DNA from 2 places in the Bacillus sp. 01N45 genome. Region 2 is predicted to be linked to the other one. Evidence: riboswitches for the same ligand, from Rfam matches in the RefSeq annotation. Region 2 holds a riboswitch; the other holds the start of a gene.
What was found. A riboswitch is a leader RNA that binds a small molecule or an ion and turns the genes downstream of it on or off. The one in region 2 is predicted to bind S-adenosylmethionine.
Positions count from the first base shown of each region.

Region 1 (3,420 bases), on a different contig from region 2:
AAGCAATTAATATATGTACGAAAAAGTTCGTTATCATACTGACAACAATTTATAATACGTTCCATTTCATTCATAACGTACGAGCCTTTTCTTCTATTTGTAATAACCATTTTTCCCGCTTCTCTCGTTTACTCGTTTTCACAGATTGAAAAACAGATCGTTTTATATCGCGAATGCCGCAAAAACGTAAAATACCTCTCTTCATTATAATCCAATCGGCTGATCGATATAGTAGTGCGACGTACCATAACGGTGAGTCTAACGTATTAATTACCCATGCCTTCTTACCTTTCAATAAGCCTTTCGGCAGGGCACCTTCATATTTATAAGCAAAACCAGCTACGAAAATGCGATCAATAAACCCTTTTAAAATAGCTGGCATCCCCCACCACCATATTGGATAAATGAAGAGAAGAGTATCCGCTTCTTCCACTAACGTTCTGTACCGAGCTGTCTCTTCTTCATTTACTAAATCACGTCTTTTCTTCTCCTCATTAAATACAAGGACGGGATTAAATTGTTCCTTATATAAATCAAGTACCGTAACCGAATGATTTGTTTCTTGTAATCCTTTTTGCACATGCTTTAATATCCCCGCATTAAAACTGGAAGGACTAGGATGAGCGTATACAATTAGTACATTCACTACATAACAACTCCCTCTATAAGTTAAAGTTTCCCCTTCTTTAACATTTTCTCTACAATTTGCACGTTTTTCGAACTTTGTAATAAACGATTTAATAATGTAAGTAACTCTTCCTTTTCTAAATCTTTCAGTTTCTCTTTCACCGTACTCTCACCAGCACTTTGAATATCATAAACAACTGCTGCCATATGCTTACAATAATTCTCATATGGACACTCGCAGCTACTTTCTGTAAAATTTTCAAGATCAATCATTACTTCATAGTTTCCTGCATTTCCAGTAACAAAAGCAAATATTTTCTTTTCTTGTATTTCAACATCTTCTACATGTCCTTCTTCATAATATTCATAACCTTTATCCATAATGTACTTAGGAATCCATTTCGTTATATCATTTAGTAAGTAAGCGTACATAACAACACCTCTTCCTTTAATTCCCTTTTGACTTCCAAAACCCTGCATGTTATTCTAATAACTGTCAAATAGCAAGTCTATATGACAAAACGACTGACACCTATTCGGCGGAGGTGTCTCTTTTCATTTGCAGCCGATATGAAGTGCCTCTTTCAGGCACATTCAATCTTTGACACTACACACTCAACACCATTCCCTTGTATCAGGCTGCTTAAGCAGTCTTTTACGCTACATACTCCAAAAAAAAGAGAGCTTAGCTCCCTTTTCCCGCCTTATAAAATACCCCTTTTTCAGTATAGAGATATTCATCAGCTAATGTAATTTTCCCATCCAGTTTCAGTTCATCTAATAGTCTTGATAAATAAAATTGATGTAACATCTTTTTCGTGAATTTTCCTTCATGATGCGAAACGATATGTTCTTGAATATCTAACAATGATATTGGCTTATCTTGCTCTATCATATATTCATAAACTGTACTACGCAGTTTTACGTATTTTTCGAGTGTCACAGTACTTCGCAACCCCTTTCTTCTTAATATAAATTTTCGTAATCGGTTTTTTTGCAACAAAAAAACCTCTCCGATAAGAAGAAGTTACGTATATATCTTCGTCTTATCTCCCAGAACAAATATGTTCTGCTGGAATTAGCACCTGCATCGCGGTTGCTGGGTTTCATCGGGCCAGTCCCTCCACCTCTCTGGATAAGAAAATATTCACTTAATTCTTACTATACGTAATTTCATTCTAATTGTCAAACAAATATAACAAATTATATTTTGTTCCTTACTGTTCATACTATACATATATGAATATGCAAGGAGGATTATGAAATGCACGAAAATGCTCGCGGATATGTCCAAAATTCTTTTCAATCATTACAAGAAGCAAAACATTGTTTAGAAGAAGCGCTACAGACTGTTGAAAAAGATTTTAATCGCGCTCGTATTGAACAATCACTTTATGCGATCGAACAAGCTATTCAACGCTGTGATTACACGGTTCATATTTTAGAACAAGATTGAAAAAACTTCCCATCATAAGGTGGGAAGTTTTTTCAAATGGCATACTTCATAATTATTACCGTTATAATTAAAAAATATACAGAATTAGCAATTTCTAAAACCCCTACTTTTATAATAGAAATTTTTTTGCCATATAACATAATTGCTCGGATGACACTCGGTATAAAAATAAGAGAACACCACGGATTGATAGCAAAGACAATGACTGTTAATACAATATGATACCCCCATGATATAAGACGATACTTCGGGTTATTTTTCTCGCGAATCATCGTTTTTACATAAAATGTACTTCCTAAAAAATATAAAAATGAAATAAGCGCAATAAATAATGCTGTTTTATCTATAAGTTTCATTGAAAAATAATAACTAACTAAACCACCAATACAGAAAACAATAATCGCACTAATGTCATTTAGTAACGCTCTTTCATTTTTTTGACGAGCGTAATACATATTTACAATAAATAATGGAATCATGAATACTACGAATAAAAGAATGCGCCATTCATATAATAGAGAAATCATTCCAAATACGAACGCGATGATAAAATATACAATTGCAGCATGTAAGTACTCTTTTTTTCGTTTTTGCTTTATGTACGTAAGAAATGGATACGTAGCTAAATAGATAAAGAACCAAGCTAAAAACAATGGAATATGATACATAGTAGGTTTCCCAAGCATGACACTTAATAGAAATGGTATAACGAGCATGGCCCATGCACCGTGTTGCTTCGGAATAACTAACTTCATTAACTATACACCTCCCTTTTGAAAGCAGTTCTCACCTACTATTATACAAATAATTTTATATAGTAACGTATATATATTGGACTATTTTTTGACAATAAAAAATGCTCCTTACAATGTGTAAGAAGCATGAAAGAGGCAAACGAATATGTAAGTCGCGACCCTACCTTATATGAGTATGCTTTTCTATGCCATGTTATGCTTATCTAATATGCCGTATTTCTTTTTAAATCTCGTAAGAATCGTAATCCAAGACGTACTAAATAGTAGTAAGAAAATAACATTCGAAATTGCATGACTCAAATCGAAATAAAAACTTGCAATATAATACGAAACGACTGCTTCCCACGTTGCCTCACGTATGAAACCGAGAAGCCCCCATAAGTTCATAATCCAGCCAAATAAAAATCCAACAAACAATCCGTATAGAAGCCTTCCCCATAGCTTTTTCATTAAAAATGTATTACGAAGTAATCCAGCTATAAACCCGATCATGCCCCATGAAAACATTTGCCACGGCGTCCACGGACCTTGCCCTAAAAAGATGTTAGATACGATAGCTGCTGTTGCACCGATCATAAAACC
Region 1 is NZ_JBFTQW010000004.1:97,852-101,271, forward strand. Features, by position in the region: partial or broken gene AC1DMU_RS10980 (group-specific protein) at 1-74, opposite strand, end outside; gene AC1DMU_RS10985 (NAD(P)H-dependent oxidoreductase) at 71-646, opposite strand; gene AC1DMU_RS10990 (SWIM zinc finger family protein) at 670-1,059, opposite strand; gene AC1DMU_RS10995 (hypothetical protein) at 1,313-1,630, opposite strand; SAM riboswitch class I at 1,671-1,769, opposite strand; gene AC1DMU_RS11000 (hypothetical protein) at 1,892-2,083, shown strand; gene AC1DMU_RS11005 (YwiC-like family protein) at 2,116-2,838, opposite strand; gene AC1DMU_RS11010 (ECF transporter S component) at 3,022-3,420, opposite strand, start outside.
Region 1: another riboswitch for S-adenosylmethionine. It lies ahead of AC1DMU_RS10995 (hypothetical protein); the one in region 2 lies ahead of AC1DMU_RS28570 (M20 family metallopeptidase).

Region 2 (3,420 bases):
CTGGGATTGTTGATTCTGTCAATAAATCAGAAGCACATCCGAACCTATTTATGTTGCAGGAACAAAGGCGTATGCATGCGGATATATCGAAGTTTACAAACTCATTTATTTATAAAAATAGAGTATACGACCATCCGTCTGTTTCAGAGCGTAAAGAACTTGCGCGATTGCAACCGTTCGCAAATGAGGCAAGTGTTTTATTTGATACGAGCTTAATGGGAGCCTTTTCGTTAAAGGACGCTGCTTCTGGTTCTCGATTTAACATTATGTCTGGTTTAGTAGCGATGCAAATGATGTTAATCGGACTGTTAGATGGTGTTCAATCGATCGGTGTTGTTACACCTTACAGGGCACAATCCCGCTTTTTATCAACGTGTATTAGAGAAATGTTGCAGAGAACGAAATATCAAAACATACCAGTTTTAGCGGCGACGGTTCATAAGTTTCAAGGTTCTGAAAGAGATATGATGATATTTGATACGGTTGATAGTTATCCGCAAGAACGACCTGGCGTGTTATTCTTTGACCATAAAAATCATCGCCTCGTCAACGTTGCAGTGACAAGGGCAAGAGGGAAGTTCATTCAATTATCAGATTGTCATTATATGCGTAAAAACCTTTCGAGAAAACAAGCGTTATCACAATTAACAGCTCATATAGAACGTCACGGAGATGTGTATGATCGTACGACATCAAGACAATTGTGGGAGCGGAAAATTTCGAAACGTTTACGCTGGTTTATGGAAATGAATCTTGAAGAGCCGAAAGGGTTATTGAAAGATATTTTAGCCGCAAAACGAAAAATTATTATTTCACTTCCAAGTACAAAGCAAGTGGATAAGCGAGTCTGGCAAGCGTTAATGCGTACAAATGCGCAAATAACAGTGTATAGTGATGGACCAGTTCCGTTAAAAAATGTAAAGTTACAAAGACAAAATAAAGCATTCCCGTTTATCGTAATCGATGATGAAATCTTTTGGGCAGGAGCACCGCTCACATCTCAAATGATGTTTGAAGGTAGTATGGAATTTCCGTACGTATGTGCAAGATTACAAGCACCGGAAACAATTGGTGTGTTAAAAGGATTTTTAGATATTCGGTAAATTCGGATAGGAATTCCTTGACTTTTAATTGGAATGAACATAGAATGAATATAATTTAATATAATCTTATGAAAATTCTTATCACGAGAGGTTGAGGGACTGGCCCTATGACACCTCGGCAGCGGATTCTTTTATGAATACTGTGCCAATTCCAGCAAGGTAACTTGAAAGATAAGAAAGAAGCTCATTTTGACTGTAAATGCAGAAGCCTCTTTCTATCTTTTAGAAAGAGGCTTTTTTATGTGAAAATATAAGGGGGAAGAGAAATGGGAGCGACTGGAGTAACGTCACAAAGAAAAACAATTGAAGAGAGTATAGAAAGAAATAAGGAAAAGTACATAGAAACAAGTCACGATATTCATGCGAATCCGGAGATTGGTAACCAAGAGTTTTACGCATCAAGAACGTTAAGTTTATTACTAGGTAGTGCAGGGTTTCAGCTGCAGCACAATATAGCTGGACATGAAACAGGATTTATCGCGCGAAAAAGTTCAGGAAAACAAGGGCCAGTTATCGCATTTTTAGCTGAGTATGACGCTTTACCAGGACTTGGTCATGCGTGTGGTCACAATTTAATTGGCACAATTAGCGTTGCGGCCGCGATCGCATTATCAGAAACGCTTGAAGAAATTGGCGGAGAAGTTGTCGTGTTTGGTACTCCAGCCGAAGAAGGAGGACCAAATGGTAGTGCGAAAGCGAGTTATGTAAAAGCGGGGTTATTTAAAGATATTGATGCGGCACTTATGATTCATCCGAGCGGAAAAACAGCGCCAACGAGCCCTTCACTAGCAGTCGATCCACTTGATTTTCATTTTTACGGAAAAACAGCTCACGCCGCAGCTTCACCTGAAGAAGGGATTAACGCATTAGATGCGATAATTCAACTTTATAACGGTATTAACGCACTTCGCCAACAACTTCCATCAGATGTGAAAATTCATGGCGTTATTACCGAGGGGGGAAAAGCACCTAATATTATTCCTGACTACGCATCAGCAAGGTTCTTCATCCGTGCAGCAACGCGAAAAAGATGTGCAGAAGTAACAGAAAAAGTAAAAAATATCGCACAAGGAGCAGCGTTAGCAACAGGCGCAAAAGTGAAAATCCATCAATTCCAAAACGAAATCGATGAACTACTCGTAACAAAAACATATAATGACGTCGTAGCCGAAGAACTAGAATTACAAGGTGAAGACGTAAATCGGAAAGAAAGATTTGGCATCGGCTCAACAGACGCAGGAAACGTAAGTCAAGTCGTACCAACAATTCATCCGTACATTAAAATCGGTCCAGATGACTTAATTGCGCATACGAATGAATTTAGAGAAGCAGCACGTTCAGAACTTGGAGATAAAGCGTTAATTACATCCGCAAAAGCACTAGCAAATACAGCGTATCGATTAATTACGGAAGAAGGGCTGTTAGAGAAGGTGAAGGAGGAGTTTAGAGAGGCGCAGAGAAATCAGGGGTAGGTGAGAAGGAGACGTATCTCTGGATTTTCTAGTAGGAAATTGAATGAAAAAAGAACCAGCCTATGGCTGGTTCTTTTTATATTATATAAGAATTTTCCCACATACACTCGGTATCTTTATCTTAGTACCCTCTTATCAGAACGACAATTTCTCCTCAAACTCACTCTTTAAAACAATTAAAGGAGACGATAATCCAAATTGCATTAAGGAGTCTAAAAATGTAGCGAGAGAATCCATCGAATCGCTCATGACCTTCATCATATAATTAAACTCCCCGCTAATTCGATATAAATCAGTTACTTCGGGAGCGGCATTACAAAATTGGATGAAATCAGAGTATTGACTCGTTTTAAACATGATGAATGCTTGAATGTTTTTATTAATTTTAGAAGGCTCAAATTTTGTTCGGCAAGCCGCTATAACTCCTTGATCTTCAAGTTTATTAATACGCTCTTTTACAGCAGGTTGCGTCATGGATATGATCCGTCCTATTTATGAAACGGAAATTCTCGCATTTTCATATAACAAGTTTTTCTACATGAAGCTACACTCTAGAAAACAGGATTTAGGGGAATCGGACATGAGATATTTTAAAGGAAAACAATTCAAGTAAGATGTTATTTTAGTAGTTGTCGGCTACTACTGCCGTTTTTCTTTCGGTTATCGTGATGTATCTGAAATCCTGAAAGAACGTGGTATTTCAGTGAAAACAACAACCATCATGCGATGGAGTCATAAATATGGCAATCCCATCTATTGAATTTGGAAAGTAAAAAGTAAATCTGCACGCTTATGAAACCTTTCATACCCTATATAAACAAAGGCGAAGTCTTCAAAGAGACTCC
Region 2 is NZ_JBFTQW010000023.1:15,815-19,234, forward strand. Features, by position in the region: gene AC1DMU_RS28565 (AAA domain-containing protein) at 1-1,103, shown strand, start outside; SAM riboswitch class I at 1,179-1,281, shown strand; gene AC1DMU_RS28570 (M20 family metallopeptidase) at 1,370-2,575, shown strand; partial or broken gene AC1DMU_RS28575 (Lrp/AsnC family transcriptional regulator) at 2,711-3,103, opposite strand; partial or broken gene AC1DMU_RS28580 (IS6 family transposase) at 3,195-3,332, shown strand.